DNA from 3 places in the Rhizobium sp. N621 genome. Region 3 is predicted to be linked to each of the others. Evidence: riboswitches for the same ligand, from Rfam matches in the RefSeq annotation. Region 3 holds a riboswitch; each other region holds the start of a gene.
What was found. Region 3 has a riboswitch for thiamine pyrophosphate ahead of thiC (phosphomethylpyrimidine synthase ThiC). Riboswitches for the same ligand answer to the same signal wherever they lie in the genome.
Positions count from the first base shown of each region.

Region 1: it holds a riboswitch for thiamine pyrophosphate, as region 3 does, so the genes downstream of both, AMK00_RS19855 (ABC transporter permease) here and thiC (phosphomethylpyrimidine synthase ThiC) in region 3, are expected to answer to the same signal.
Region 2: it holds a riboswitch for thiamine pyrophosphate, as region 3 does, so the genes downstream of both, thiM (hydroxyethylthiazole kinase) here and thiC (phosphomethylpyrimidine synthase ThiC) in region 3, are expected to answer to the same signal.

Region 1 covers NZ_CP013495.1:4,135,420-4,140,211, reverse strand. The annotation lists gene AMK00_RS19865 (ABC transporter substrate-binding protein) at 1-603, opposite strand, end outside; gene AMK00_RS19860 (ABC transporter ATP-binding protein) at 668-1,480, opposite strand; gene AMK00_RS19855 (ABC transporter permease) at 1,477-2,283, opposite strand; TPP riboswitch at 2,444-2,557, opposite strand; gene soxR (redox-sensitive transcriptional activator SoxR) at 2,891-3,361, shown strand; gene AMK00_RS19845 (SDR family NAD(P)-dependent oxidoreductase) at 3,485-4,255, shown strand; gene AMK00_RS19840 (ArsR/SmtB family transcription factor) at 4,359-4,700, shown strand; gene AMK00_RS19835 (LysR family transcriptional regulator) at 4,778-4,792, shown strand, end outside.
Region 2 covers NZ_CP013498.1:376,826-381,617, forward strand. The annotation lists gene thiD (bifunctional hydroxymethylpyrimidine kinase/phosphomethylpyrimidine kinase) at 1-556, opposite strand, end outside; gene thiE (thiamine phosphate synthase) at 553-1,188, opposite strand; gene thiM (hydroxyethylthiazole kinase) at 1,185-1,988, opposite strand; TPP riboswitch at 2,030-2,126, opposite strand; gene AMK00_RS26445 (DUF1349 domain-containing protein) at 2,222-2,806, opposite strand; gene AMK00_RS26450 (ABC transporter substrate-binding protein) at 3,037-4,563, shown strand; gene AMK00_RS26455 (ABC transporter permease) at 4,647-4,792, shown strand, end outside.
Region 3 covers NZ_CP013499.1:193,500-198,291, reverse strand. The annotation lists gene AMK00_RS28010 (metallophosphoesterase family protein) at 1-749, opposite strand, end outside; gene AMK00_RS28005 (acyltransferase family protein) at 1,180-2,310, shown strand; TPP riboswitch at 2,417-2,548, shown strand; gene thiC (phosphomethylpyrimidine synthase ThiC) at 2,643-4,475, shown strand; gene thiO (glycine oxidase ThiO) at 4,472-4,792, shown strand, end outside.

The DNA.
Region 1 (4,792 bases), on a different replicon from region 3:
GCTGATCTTCCGATTCTCCAGCTCGGCGGCGATGCCCTCCCAGGTGTAGATCTCCAGCGTGAAGTCAATCGAGCCATTGTCCAGTGCCTCATAGGCGGAGGTGCCGAGGGTGACGGTCTTGACGTCGCCTTTGCCGCCGTCATTGCGGATCATTGCCGAGACCAGCGCGCTCTCCCAGGTGCCGCCGAAGCCGCCATAGGTCTTGCCGTCGAGATCTCTAGGGCTCTTGATGTCGTCGCGTCCGCCCTTGAAGATCAGGCGCGCGGTTTCCGTCTGGACGACGCCATAGACCATCTTCACGTCACCGCCGCCAGCCCGCTGCGTGAGGGCCTCGATCTCGCTGCTGATGCCGAAATCGGCGACCCCGTTTGATACCAGCGTGCCGGCGCTGGTGTCGGTAAAGGGTAGAATTTCGACATCGAGGCCGGCGGCCGCATAGAAGCCCTTCGCCTTGGCGACATAGATGCCGATATGGTTGGTGTTGGGCGTCCAGTCCAGCGCGATGCGAACCTTTGCGGGCGCCGGTTGGGCGAAGGCGGTGCGGCCGGCGAGGCTTGTCGCGATGGCGGCGAGGATCGTCTGGCGACGGGTGAGAAGCGGCATGGTGACCTCCTCAGGTCTTGAGAGCATGATGCCGAAAAGTGCGGTTTTCGGACGACATCAGGCTCTAACTCTTAAAATTGGAACAGGAGCCAGATTTCAGGCCGGTCGGCCTAAAATCATCCTGTTCCAGCGGATGAAGCAGGGTTTGCAGGATTTCAGTCTCGATTGCCTGAGCTGCGGGTGAACCGAGATCGGCGATGCTTCTCGGGCGGGGCAGGGGGACACGGAATTCGCGGATGACGCGGGCCGGGCGAGCAGACAGCACGTAGATCCGATCGGAGAGGAAAACGGCCTCGCGGACATCGTGCGTGATTAGCAGCGCCGTCCAGCGATGTTCGGTCCACATGCCTTGCAGCCACTCCTGGATCTGTGTGCGGGTCAGCGCATCGAGCGCGCCGAAGGGCTCGTCGAGCAGCAGCATGTCCTGCTTCTGGATGACGGTGCGCAGCAGTGCCGCACGCTGGCGCATGCCGCCGGAAAGAGAAGAGGGGTAGTGATGCTCGAAGCCGGCAAGGCCGAACCGCTCGAAGAGGGGCGCGACAGCGGCGCGGGCCGCCCGACGAGTCATGCCTTTCACTTCAAGGCCGAGCGCGGCATTATCGATGATTCGGCGCCACGGCATCAGCGCATCGCGTTGCGGCATGAAGGCAAAGGAATGCGGCGTCTGTTCCAGCGCTGCACCGTTGAAAAGCATGGCGCCGGAATCAGGCCGCAGCGCCTGTGTCAGCAGTCTCAGCACAGTCGATTTTCCGGAGCCGGATGGGCCGACGATCGAGACGAACTCGCCGTTTGCGACGGTGAGTGAAATGTCGCTCAGAACCTTCATGCCGTCGAAGGATTTCGAGATGTTGCGCAGCTCAAGCATCTGACCGGTCATCTGCGCCGCTCCTGGGATGGCTGCCAGGGCATGACGAAACGCTGGATAACCAGCGTCAGCGCGAAGAGGCAGAGCGTCAAGAGAGCGCTGACGATCACGGCGGCGAGCACGAGATCGGGACGGAAATTGTTCTTGGCGTTGAGGATATAGATGCCGAGGCCGCTTGCAGCGCCGGCATATTCGGCAAAGATCGCGCCGACGACGGCATAGGTGATCGAGATCCTGAGACCCGCGAAGAAAAAGGGCAAAGAGGAGGGAAGGCGCGCCAGGCGGAAAATGCGCCAGCGGCTCGCCTTCATCGAGTTCAGCAATTCGGCAATATCGCGGTCGGTCGCCTCGTAACCCTGAAGCAGGGCAACGAGCAGCGGGAAAAAGGTGACGAGGGCCACCAGCAATATCTTCGGCAAAAGGCCGAAACCGAACCAGAGAACGACGAGGGGTGCGATCGCCACCAGCGGCAAAGTTTGACTGGCAATGAAGATCGGCAGCAGTGCCCGGCGCATGAAGGGCATGAAATCCATCAGGATCGAAGAGGCGAAGGCGAAGGCGAGCGACAGAGCGAAACCGCCGACTGTGGCGCCGAGCGTCGGCCAGGTGTTTGACATCAGCCCCTCTCGGTTCAGCCAACCCTGGACAAGGATACGCGAAGGCGCCGGCAGAATGGACGGTTTGATGCCGGAAAGATCGACATAGAGTTCCCATGCCGCCAGAAAGGCAAAGCCGGCGAGCAAGGCGGGCATTGCCCGGTACACGGCGAGACAGAGCGTCGCAAGACGCGAATCCGATGGGCGTGGCGATGTCATCGGCGTTCGATTTCAGGCTTTCGTCGGGCCGTTCGCGCAAACCTGTCGAGGGCATCGGTCTCGATGCGCAGCCTGCCGCAATTCGGGGCGATTGCCTTGACGGCATCGATAGGGGTGCCGGCGGAATGGCCGGACGTCGGGTAGAGTGACACTTGCGCGCCGGAATGCATTTGGACCTCGCTCCGCTGGCATTACCCAGATCAGCTTAGAAGGGTCCGGAAGCTTGCGCCTCGCATCTCAGCCCCGGCGACACGGAGCTCCCCTGTTATTTCGGCGAAAACTATCATCGGGGTTTTCTTGCCGCAACCGCAAAATTGCAAAGCAGTTCGGCCGGTCGGGAAGGGATTGCCGATGAAAAAACACCCGGACGAGGTCCTGTCCGGGTGTTTTCCGAGGTTCCGTACCTGCCGGGAACGGAACCCGAGCGCTCGCCTCTCGGGGGCTATATCGGCTGGAGCGATCGATACGGGGGCGGACGAGCGCCGATGCCCTCGTTCCAGCTTTTATCGACCGGATGATCTCACTGCCGCTCCTTCCTGCGCCTCGCGCTTTACGGGCGGGGGAGCAGGGGTTATAAAACCTCAACTAATATTGAGGTCAATAGGCGATGAATAGGATTTCTGCAACGCCGCTCGGCAGGCTTCTGACGGTCGGTGAAGTGGCGCAACGCAGCGGTCTTGCCGTCTCGGCGCTGCATTTCTATGAGGTCAAGGGGCTGATCTCGAGTATCCGCACGCGCGGCAACCAGCGGCGCTACGGACGCGATGTGCTTCGCCGGCTCGGCATCATCAAGGTGGCGCAACGTGTCGGCATTCCGCTTTCGGAAATCCAGACGGCATTTGCCTCCCTGCCGCAGGGACGCACGCCGACGGTTGCCGACTGGCAGACGCTGTCGGCGCGCTGGAAGGATGAGCTCGACACGCGAATCAGACAGCTGAGCCTGCTGCGAGACCGTCTGACCGGCTGCATCGGCTGCGGCTGCCTGTCGATCGAAAGCTGTCCGTTGCGCAATCCCTTCGATCGGCTCGGCGAGGAAGGGCCGGGCCCGCGGCTGCTGGAGAGCGAAAACGAAGTGTGAGCTTTCGGGGAAGAGCGCTAGCCTCTCGCGGAAAGATGATGCCGCCTTTCTTTCGGCCGGCGCGCTCATATGTTAAGGGCGAATGGCGCAACAGGCGGCTTTGTCCGCGAGGAGGACGGCTTCGTGTTCCATCCGAGACTATTCGAGAATCGCAATGTCATCGTGACCGGCGCCGGGCGGGGCATCGGCCTCGAAGTGGCCCGGCAGTTCCTGGACTGCGGCGCGAAGGTGATCGTCCATACCGGACGCAAACCGGGGCGCGAGCTGCCGGATTTTCTGCTGACGGCTGAATCCGAAAGACGGGCGCTGCTGCTGCACGCCGATTTCACCGCCGCTGGCGGCGCTGCGCAATTTGCCGAAAATGCGCTTGCCTTTTTCGACAAGGTGCATGTGCTCGTCAATAACGCCGGCACCATGCTCGGCCGTTTTCCGGCTGCCACACTGACCGACGCAGATTATGAGGCGATCGTGCGTTTGAACCAGACGTCGGTGGTGGCGCTGACGCGTGCGCTGCTGCCGGCATTAAAGGCGGCGGAAGGCGCTGCCATCGTCAACACCGTTTCAATTTCCGCGCTGACCGGCGGCAGTCCCGGTTCTTCGATCTATTCCGCTTCGAAAGCTTTCGTTTCCACCTATTCCAAGGCGCTTGCCCGCGAGCTCGCGCCGGATAGCATCCGCGTCAATTGTGTCTCGCCCGGAACGATCGAGACGGATTTCCATGAGCGCTATTCCTCCCGCGAAAAGCTGGAGCAGACGAGAAAGTCTATTCCCTTGCAGCGGCTGGGCACGGCGGAGGACTGCGCTCCGGCCTATCTGTTCCTGGCGGCACCCTCCCTCTCCGGATACATTACCGGTCAGGTCATCGAGATCAATGGCGGCCAGCTTATCTGCTGATTTAGTTAGACCTTTTTTGACATTTCATCACTTTTGGCAAATTCGCGTGTGCGAATATGCTATTGTGCTGATCTGCCTTTTCGCTTCCCTTCCGAGATGTCGAATGCCATTGCCCAAGCCCGAGCCGGGAATGTCCGGTCAGGAACTGCACAAACTCGCTGGAAACGCTCGTGAGGCGAGCGATCTGCTGAAGGCGCTGGCGCACCAGACCCGACTTCTGATTCTTTGCATACTCGCGAGTGAGGAGCGGACGGTCGGTGAAATCGAAAACATCCTCGGCATTCAGCAGGCAATGGTCTCGCAGCAGCTCGCACGTTTAAGGCTTGAAGGCCTCGTCAATACGCGCCGTCAGGGTAGGCTGGTCTATTACCGTATCGGCAATACAAGCGTGCTTGCCTTCCTTGAATCGTTGTTCGATCTTTTTCCGGCTGCTGAAAACGATTAGTACCGCCCTTGCGGAACACGGTTGCTGCGTCGAAGATAGGCTGATCCGGATGATTTCGCGCCGGATCGGGAGACCGGATGATCGACAAGCTG
Region 2 (4,792 bases), on a different replicon from region 3:
GACCGCCTTTGACCAGCACGGCGGCCGGGCCGAGGGCGCGCAGCCGTTCGGCCTGCGCTGCCATCTCTACCCGGTTCGTCGCGACCGGCTGGTGCAGCAGCGCGGCGGCCTCCGGCAGGTTCGGGGTCAGCATCGTGGCGAGCGGCAGCAGCCGCAGCGTCAGCACGTCGACCGCTTCGGGCGCGAGCAGGGCGGCACCGCCTTTGGCGATCATCACCGGATCGAGGACGACGGGAATGCTGCGTCCTTTGGCGGTTGCTGCGGCCAGAGCTGCGGAAAGGGCGGCGGCGACGGCTTCGGCGATGCCGGCATTGGCAATCATGCCGATCTTCACGGCATCGACGCGCACATCGGCAAAGACGGCATCGATCTGGTCGGCAACGAATTGCGGCGGCACCAGATGCACGCCGGTGACCCCTTGCGTGTTCTGCGCCGTCAGCGCGGTCAGCACCGCCATGCCATAGACGCCGCGGGCCGAAAAGGCCTTGAGGTCGGCCTGGATGCCGGCGCCGCCGGACGGATCGGAGCCGGCGATGGAGAGGACGTTGCGGATCATGCCGGGACCTTTCGAATTTCTGCGGCGATGCGGCGGGTGGCCGCCGCCGGATCCGGCGTGCCGCACACGGCGGAGACGACGGCAAGCCCCTTGGCGCCGGCGGCAAAGACTTCGGCCACATGCTCCGCTTTCAACCCGCCGATGGCGACCGACGGCACCGGCGAGACCTGCACCAGCCTGGCAAGACCGTCAAGGCCGATCGGCTGCTTGTGGTCGGCCTTGGTCGGCGTCGCAAACACCGGGCCGACGCCGGTATAATCGACGAGATCGCGATCGACGGCAGCCGCGAGCGCCTCGGTCTCGACCGAGAGGCCGAGGATCATGTCGGGGCCGATCATCCCCCGAGCCGTGCGCGCATCCATGTCCTCCTGGCCGATATGCAGGCCATCGGCGCCGATGGCGATCGCCGCCTCGACGTCGTCGTTGACGATGAGGTGGGCGCCGGTGCCGCCGAGCGCCTGTTTCAAGGCGCGGCCGGTCTCGATCATGCGTGCTGTCCCCGCCTGTTTGTCGCGCAGCTGCACCATCGTCGCGCCGCCGGCAACGGCAAGCCGGGCGGTCTCGACCATGCCGATCCGGGCGCAGAGATCCGGATCGAGGACGAGATAGAGCGAAAGGTCGAAAGCCTTCATGCGATCGATACCCTGGCTCTCGCATCCAGCGCTTCGCCGTCGAGCGCGGCCAGCGCATCGAGGAAGCGCCAAGCGAACGAGCCGGGGCCGGCCGCGCCGAGCGCGGCATCTTCGCCGGCGACGGCAAAGGTTGCGAGCGCTGCGACCGTCGTGCCGAACAGATCCTCCGGCGCGGTGGCGGCGAAAGCGCCGACCAGGCAGGTGAGCGAGCAGCCGAGTGCGGTGACCTGCGGCATCAGCACCGATCCGCCCTTGATGCGCACCGCCCTCGCGCCATCGGTCACGAAATCGACGGCGCCGGTGACGGCGACGATTGCCTGCTGCCGCTCCGCGAGCCGACGGGCCGAATCCTCCGCCTGCTCGACCGGATCGCGGCTGTCGACGCCCTGACCGCGGCTCTCCCCGCCAGCAAGCGCGATGATCTCGGAGGCATTGCCGCGGATGATCGTGGGCTTGAGCGCCAGCAGATCGGCAACCGCCTGGCGGCGAAAGGCCGTCGCATAATGCGCCACCGGATCGAGCACCCAAGGTTTGCCGGATGAGGCAGCCGCCTTGGCCGCCGCCCGCATGCCGTCGAGCCATTGCGTCGACAGCGTGCCGATATTGACAGTCAGCGCGCTCGCGATGCCGGCGAATTCGCCAGCTTCCTCAGCCGCATGCACCATGGCCGGCGAAGCGCCGGATGCCAGCAGGACATTGGCCGCGATGTTCATGGCGACGTAATTGGTGATGCAGTGGACGAGCGGCGGCTTTTCGCGCATCGCCTCCAGCATGGCTCCCGAGGTGGTCTTGCTCTGCATGGCGCCCCTTTCAGGCGGGGCAGGCGCGGGGCGGCGTCTACGGCGATCCCCGAGCGACTCCCTCCGCCGGCATTATCCGGTTCAGGTTCGAAGGGTTCTTCTCAGCCCGTCTGTCGACGAACGCCCCTGTCTCTCATCGCGCTCTTTTTCGCAGAGAAGCACGCGGCTGTCATCCCGAAAATGACGTTTCGCCTGCCTTCCGACAAAGCTGGTTGAAGGGATCACAGCGTTCCTCAACTTAAATCATGCAGATCCGTCGTAATCGCTGCCCCGATCGAAAACTCCGAAAACTGCACTGTCAATCCGCTGCGTTCCGGCGTGCAGGCGGTCGGCCCGACCTCGTATCTGTCGGCAATCGGGAGGGGCGCTAACCGCAGCAGCGGCCAGCGGCTGCCGTCGCTGGAGGCCTGAATGCGTAGCGCGCCGGCTGCGACGGTAACGCGGATGTGGAAATCCTCAAGTTCCTTGAAGGGCTGCGAAACGGACCAGTCGGACTTGCCGTCGGTGACGACGGTACTGAGGAAGGCTTCGCCGTCGGTGAATTCGACGCCCGTCTTGACCCAGCGTTTTTCGTCGAGGCGCACCATCAAGCCGGCCTGGTCGTAGAGGGTGCGGAACTCGCCTTGCACGCGGATCTGGGCGGTGAAGCTATCGGCGGTGGGGAAGGCGAGGAAGTGGCCGCTGTCGCGGGTGAAGCCGTAATAGGTCTCCCGCCAGAAATCGGTCTTCTCGCCTGTCGTCAGCGTCAGACCGGTTGCGTCGGCGTGCCAGCTTGTCGGTTCGTTCAGCCATTTTCCGTTGTTGAAATCGATGTCCATTCCATCCTCGCTTTATTGAAGCCGCGGGCGCAGCCGATTCTTAGCGCCCCCATAATGCGCGAGCTTCGCGAAGGCGGCCAGCCGCACCCGCGGTTCGGCGGTGTTGGCCGTCGCGACCCTCGTCTCACGACATAATCCGTGGGCTTCCGCTTGACACGATTACTTCATCTCTTATTCTGTTACAAAAAGATGAATTACATAATTGTGGAACTTAACTCGGGAGCCCTCACATGAAAACGCTTGTCGCATTCCTGCTCGGCACTGCGCTCGTCGCCCTGCCTTCGACCCTGCTTGCTGCGGAAAAGGGCGGCGTCATCAATGTCGCGACGATCGGCGAGCCGCCGACGCTCGATCCGATGTCGTCGACGGCCGATCTCGTCGGCATCGTCACCCAGCATATTTTCGAAACGCTCTACACCTTCGACAAGAGCTGGAACGTCACGCCGCTTCTGGCCGAAAGCCTGCCCGAGATTAGCGCCGACGGCAAAACCTATACGATCAAGCTCCGGACCGGCATCAAGTTCCACGACAATAGCGATATGACCTCGGATGATGTCGTCGCCTCGCTGAACCGCTGGATGAAGATCGCCTCGCGCGGCAAGCAGGTGGCCGGATTCATCGACAAGATCGCTGCCGCCGATCCCGCGACCGTGACCATCACGCTGAAGCAACCCTATGCGCCGCTGACCTCGCTGCTCGCCTTCAACAATTCGGCGGCGATCATCATCCCGTCGGAAAAGCAGGACGAACCGATGAAGGAGTTCATCGGCACCGGCCCCTATATGCTGAAGGAGCGCAAGGCCGATCAATATATCCAGCTCGTCCGCTTCGACGGATACAAGTCGCGCGAAGGCGACAGCAATGGTTATGGCGGCGCCCGCCATCAATATCTCGACGAAATCCGCTTCGTGCCGGTGCCGGATCCGAACACCCGCGTCGAGGCCGCCGTTTCCGGCCAGTATGATTATGTCGATTCGATCCCGGTCGAATCCTACGACAAGCTGAAGGGCTCGACGGCCTCGCAGCCGGTCATGCTGAAGCCCTTCGGCTATCCTGTTTTCGTCTTCAACACGAAGGAAGGTGTCGCCGGGAATGTCGAGGTTCGCAAGGCGATCCGCCAGGCGCTCAGCATGGAAGACATGCTGGCCGCCGCTTTCGGCAGCAAGGATTTTTATGCACTCGACGGCGCCATCTACCCCAAGAGCTTTGCCTGGTCGACGGATGCCGGCGTCGAGGGCGCCTATAATGTCGCCGATCCGGAAGGGGCGGCGGCTGCCGCCAAGAAAGCGGGTTACAATGGCGAGCCGATCCGCATCCTGACCAGCCGCCAATACGAGTTCCATTACAAGATGGCGCAGGTCGCCGCCGAATATCTGAAGCTTGCCGGCTTCACCGTCGATATGCAGGTGGTGGACTGGGCGACGCTGACGCAGCGCCGCACCGATCCGAAACTCTGGGATATCTACATCACCCACAGCCCCTTCCTGCCGGAGCCGGCGCTGATCGGCTCGCTCTCGACCAGCTCGCCCGGCTGGTGGGATACGCCGGCCCGCAAGGCCGCCGTCGATGCCTTCACCTCCGAAGTCGATCCGAAGAAGCGTGTGGCACTCTGGGCCGATGTCCAGAAGGCCGTCTATGCCGATGCGCCCTTCATGAAGATCGGCGATTTCAACGCCGTCTCGGCGAAATCGGTCAAGCTCGAGGGCGTCGATCCGGCTCCGTGGCCGTATTTCTGGAATGCCTCGATCAAGAAGTAACCATCACCGCCGGCGCCGGCCCTTTGCGGCCGGTGCCGGTCTTCCTTTCTGCCGTATCCGCAAAGGCTTGAAGGCCAGCATTCATGATCCGCTACATCCTCCAGCGCCTGTTCGGCATGATCGTCGTGATGTTTCTCGTCGTGACGATCGTCTTCGTCATCGTGCGCGTGACGCCGGGAGATCCGGCCGCCGTCATGCTCGGGCCGGATGCGACGCCGCAGGATATTGC
Region 3 (4,792 bases):
TGCGCGATGCTGGTGCGCCGCTCCTCGACCGTCACGGTCCGGTTGTCCGCCACGGTCACCAGCGACACGGTCTTGACCCCCGCTTCATTGATGTCGCGGCCCTGCGGCATGCCGGGCATGATGACCGTCGCCGCGCCGGGATAATGGCTGCGCTGGTGGAGATGCCCGAGCGCCCAGTAATCGAAACCCGAGGCATGCAGGTCGAGCACGCTGCAGGGCGCATAGACATCATGTCCGGCCGATCCGGCCAGGCTCGTATGCATGATGCCGATGTTGACGGCATCCGCGACCGGCGGCTTGAATTTCGGCAGCAACGGGTCCGGGGCCTGCGGTTTCGCAAAGCTCAGGCCGTGGATCGCGACCGACAAGCTGCCCTTCGTGGCCTCCACGATCTCGGCATGGCCGCCGAAGATCTTCACCGTATCGGGCATCACCAGTTCCTTGGCGATCTTCGACATCGCATCATGATTGCCCCGGATCTTGAAGACTGAGATGCCCGCTCGGTGCAGGCGTTCGAGCTCGCCTGCCAGGAAGCGCGCGGTCTTCATCGACGTCTGCTCGCCGTCGTAGAGATCGCCGGCGATGACAAGCGCGTCGACCTGTTCCTCAAGGCAAAGATCGACGATCGCGACCAGCGCCTGCCGGCTGGCGTCGCTCACGAGGTCGGCCAGCTCTGCGTTGCGAAGCGCGAGAGAGCGCAGGGGAGAGTCGAGATGGAGATCGGCGGTGTGGACGAAACGATAGGCCATGAATGCAAGAATGGTGTTGCGATAGAGTGATCCAACCAGGCGCCGGAGATAAGCGTACGATCGTTATCGCCCGGCAGCAAAACATCGGAATATGCCACGAACATTCAGAGCATGGCGGCGGCGTCCTGGCGAGTAAAATGGGTCGGCGAAACCGGCCCATCCACAGTCAATGCTGCTCGATCGGGGCAGGCACGGCAGCAATCGCAGCATGAGGTATTTCGAATGCAAGCTCATGATTGCTGCTTTCGGTATCGCGGCGGCAAATTTCCTGTCGATAAAACTTTAGGTTCCGCTGTGGCAATATTTTCAACCCGAATGTCTATCCTCGCAACTTACGGAAGAAAATGAGCCGGACGATCTTCGCGGAATGTGCAGCGGTTTTTGACTCCCGGCAGGAAAATGCACGCAAACATGAGGGGAGTGAAAGCCCTTGGCTGTCACAGACGAGTTAACCCGATCAGAATTCTGTGGCACCGCGGATCTCGATACCAATGACGCCTTGCGCCCGGCCAGTTGGGAAAACGAGGTAAAGAACCATTTTGTCTTCCTCGACGAGCTTCGGGGGATAGCGGCGCTGTCAGTGGTTCTCCTACATGCTAACCAGGCTTTTGCCTTCGGCCTTCATTTTCACGCCTATCTGGCGGTGGATTTCTTCTTTTGTCTCAGTGGCTTCGTTCTCGCACACGGATATGACGCAAAGCTGAAGTCGGGCATGTTGCGAAACAGGACATTCCTCCTCAAACGCACAATACGACTTTATCCCATGATCGCGGTCGGTGTCGCTTTAGGCGTTCTCGCGGCGCAATTTACCTACGCCTCGATTCTTTCCGGTCTTGACGTCTCGATTCTTGCACTCGGCGCATTGCTTCTTTTGCCGCTCGGACTTTTGGTGGGACAAGAGGCGTTCGCGATCAACAACCCCCTCTGGTCTATTTGTTTTGAAATAGTCGCAGGCGTGGCCTACGGCTCAGTCGCCCGACGGAGAATTCGTCTTTGGCATGAGATAGCGGCTCTCGCCCTATTGGCCGCAGCGCTTTTCGCCGTCGTCTCGATCGAGGGTACCGTCGGACCAGTCGGATTTGGCAGCTGGCGAACGTTCTTCGAGGGATTGGTCAGGGTCGGCTTTTCGTTCCTTGCCGGTGTGCTGATCTTCCGCTGGGATATAAGCAACCGTATCAGGGCGGTACCGCCTCAGGTCCCGCTTTTCCTCCTGATCGCGGTTCTGTTTTGCCCCTTTGCCGTCGCCAGAGACATCTTCGACTTCGTCTGCATCGCTATCATATTTCCGATCGTGCTCGTGCTGGCCGTAGCGGTTTCCTCCCATGAGAAACGGCCATTCGCCGCATATCTTGGCCAGATATCTTATCCTCTCTACATCGTCCATCAGCCAATAATGCAACTCGGCGCTCAGCTCCAAATCTCCACCGGCGAGGTGATCCCACGGCCGATCACCGCCGGCCTCGCACTCCTGACTGCCATAGCTGTTGCGCATCTCTTGTACACTCGCTTCGATACACCCGTGCGCGTCTATTTAGGCCGCAAGCTGCTCAGACCAGCTTGACGGCGTCGTTTTTTGCGACGACGGCAACCCCCGTGCTAGGGGATTGGACGATGGAAACGCATCGGGTCGTGGCTTGACACGAACGCCGCTCCGGTCTTTGATGCCGAACATTCACCAGGGGTGTCCCGGCAAGGGGCTGAGATTCTGCTAGACGATACGGCTTTGCCGGTTGTGGCGCAGTGACCCGTTGAACCTGATCCAGTTCATACTGGCGTAGGGACGGTGCGGACGCTGCGGCTGTTGGGCGAATCTCGCTTTGTCGCGCAAGGCGTCTTTCCATCATTCCAACACTGGAACTGGGTCTCCAAACGTCAAACCTTGGAGCCTCATCCATGAATATAGTTGCACCCCAGCTTACCCCCGTCGTCACCACCGGCCCGCTTCCGGCCTCGACCAAGATCGTCAAACCCGGAGCGCTCTATCCGGATCTGCGCGTGCCGATGCGCGAAATCAGCCTTCACCCGACCTCCGGCGAGCCGCCGGTCACGGTCTATGATTCCTCCGGCCCCTATACCGATCCGGCCCATGTGGTTTCCATCGACACCGGGCTGCCGCGTTTGCGCGAGGCCTGGGTCAGGGCGCGTGGCGACGTCGAAGCCTATGAAGGCCGGGTGGTGAAGCCTGAAGACAATGGTTTTGCCACGGGCGAACGGCTGACGCCGGAATTTCCCATTCGCAACACGCCGCTAAAGGCAAAGGCCGGCCGCGCCGTCACCCAGCTCGCCTATGCGCGTGCCGGCGTTATCACCCCGGAAATGGAGTTTATCGCGATCCGCGAAAACCTCGGCCGGCAGGCCGCGAAGGAGGCGCTCGCCCGCGACGGCGAGAGCTTCGGCGCCCATGTTCCGGATTTCGTGACGCCCGAATTCGTGCGCCGGGAAGTCGCCGAGGGCAGGGCGATCATCCCCGCCAATATCAACCACCCCGAAACCGAACCGATGATCATCGGCCGGAACTTCCTCGTGAAGATCAACGCCAATATCGGCAATTCGGCCGTTACCTCGTCGATGGCGGAGGAGGTGGAGAAGATGGTCTGGGCGATCCGCTGGGGCGCCGACACGGTCATGGACCTTTCCACCGGTCGCAACATTCACAACATCCGCGAATGGATTATACGCAATTCGCCGGTTCCGATCGGAACGGTGCCGCTTTACCAGGCGCTCGAGAAGGTCAACGGCATTGCCGAGGATCTGACCTGGGAAGTCTATCGGGATACGCTGATCGAACAGGCCGAGCAGGGCGTCGACTATTTCACCATCCATGCCGGCGTACGGCTTGCCTATATCCCGCTCACCGTCAATCGCGTCACCGGCATCGTCTCACGCGGCGGCTCGATCATGGCCAAGTGGTGTCTGCATCACCACAAGGAGAGTTTCCTCTACGAGCATTTCGAGGAAATCTGCGATATCTGCCGCGCCTATGACGTCTCCTTCTCGCTCGGCGACGGTTTGCGTCCGGGGTCGATCGCGGACGCCAATGACGCAGCGCAATTTGCCGAACTCGAAACCCTCGGCGAATTGACCAAGATTGCCTGGGCCAGGGATTGCCAGGTGATGATCGAAGGCCCCGGCCATGTGCCGATGCACAAGATCAAAGAGAATATGGACAAGCAGCTCAAGGTCTGCGGCGAAGCCCCCTTCTATACGCTCGGACCGCTGACGACCGACATCGCGCCGGGCTATGATCACATCACCTCCGGTATCGGCGCCGCCATGATCGGTTGGTTCGGCACGGCCATGCTCTGCTACGTCACGCCGAAGGAGCATCTGGGGCTGCCCGACCGCAGCGACGTCAAGACCGGCGTCATCACCTACAAGATCGCAGCGCATGCTGCCGATCTTGCCAAGGGACATCCGGCCGCCCGCATCCGCGACGACGCGCTATCGCGCGCGCGCTTCGAATTCCGCTGGGAGGATCAGTTCAACCTCTCCCTCGACCCGGATACGGCCCGTTCCTTCCACGACGAGACCCTGCCGAAGGAGGCGCACAAGGTGGCGCATTTCTGTTCGATGTGCGGCCCGAAATTCTGCTCCATGAGAATTTCCCACGACATTCGCGCCGAAGCTCAGAAAGAGGGATTGGAAGCCATGGCGGCCAAGTACCGCGATGGCGGCGATCTCTACATGCCGGTCGCAGAGGTCGCGAAAACGCCCGTCGGAGAATGACCATGCGCGTTCTCGTCAAGGGGGCCGGCGTTGCCGGCCTCACCGTGGCCTGGCAGCTCTATCGCCACAGCTTCCGCGTCACCCTTGCGGAGCTGGCCGACAAGGTCGGCGCTGGTGCCTCCGGCTTTGCCGGCGGCATGCTGGCGCCGTGGTGCGAGCGGGAAAGCGCAGAAGAGCCGGTGCTGACGCTCGGTCGCCTTGCCGCGGACTGGTGGGAGGCGGCACTGCCCGGCCATGTCAATCGCCGGGGAACACTTGTCGTGGCGGGCGGCCGCGATGCCGGCGAACTCGACCGCTTTTCCCGTCGGACAAGCGGG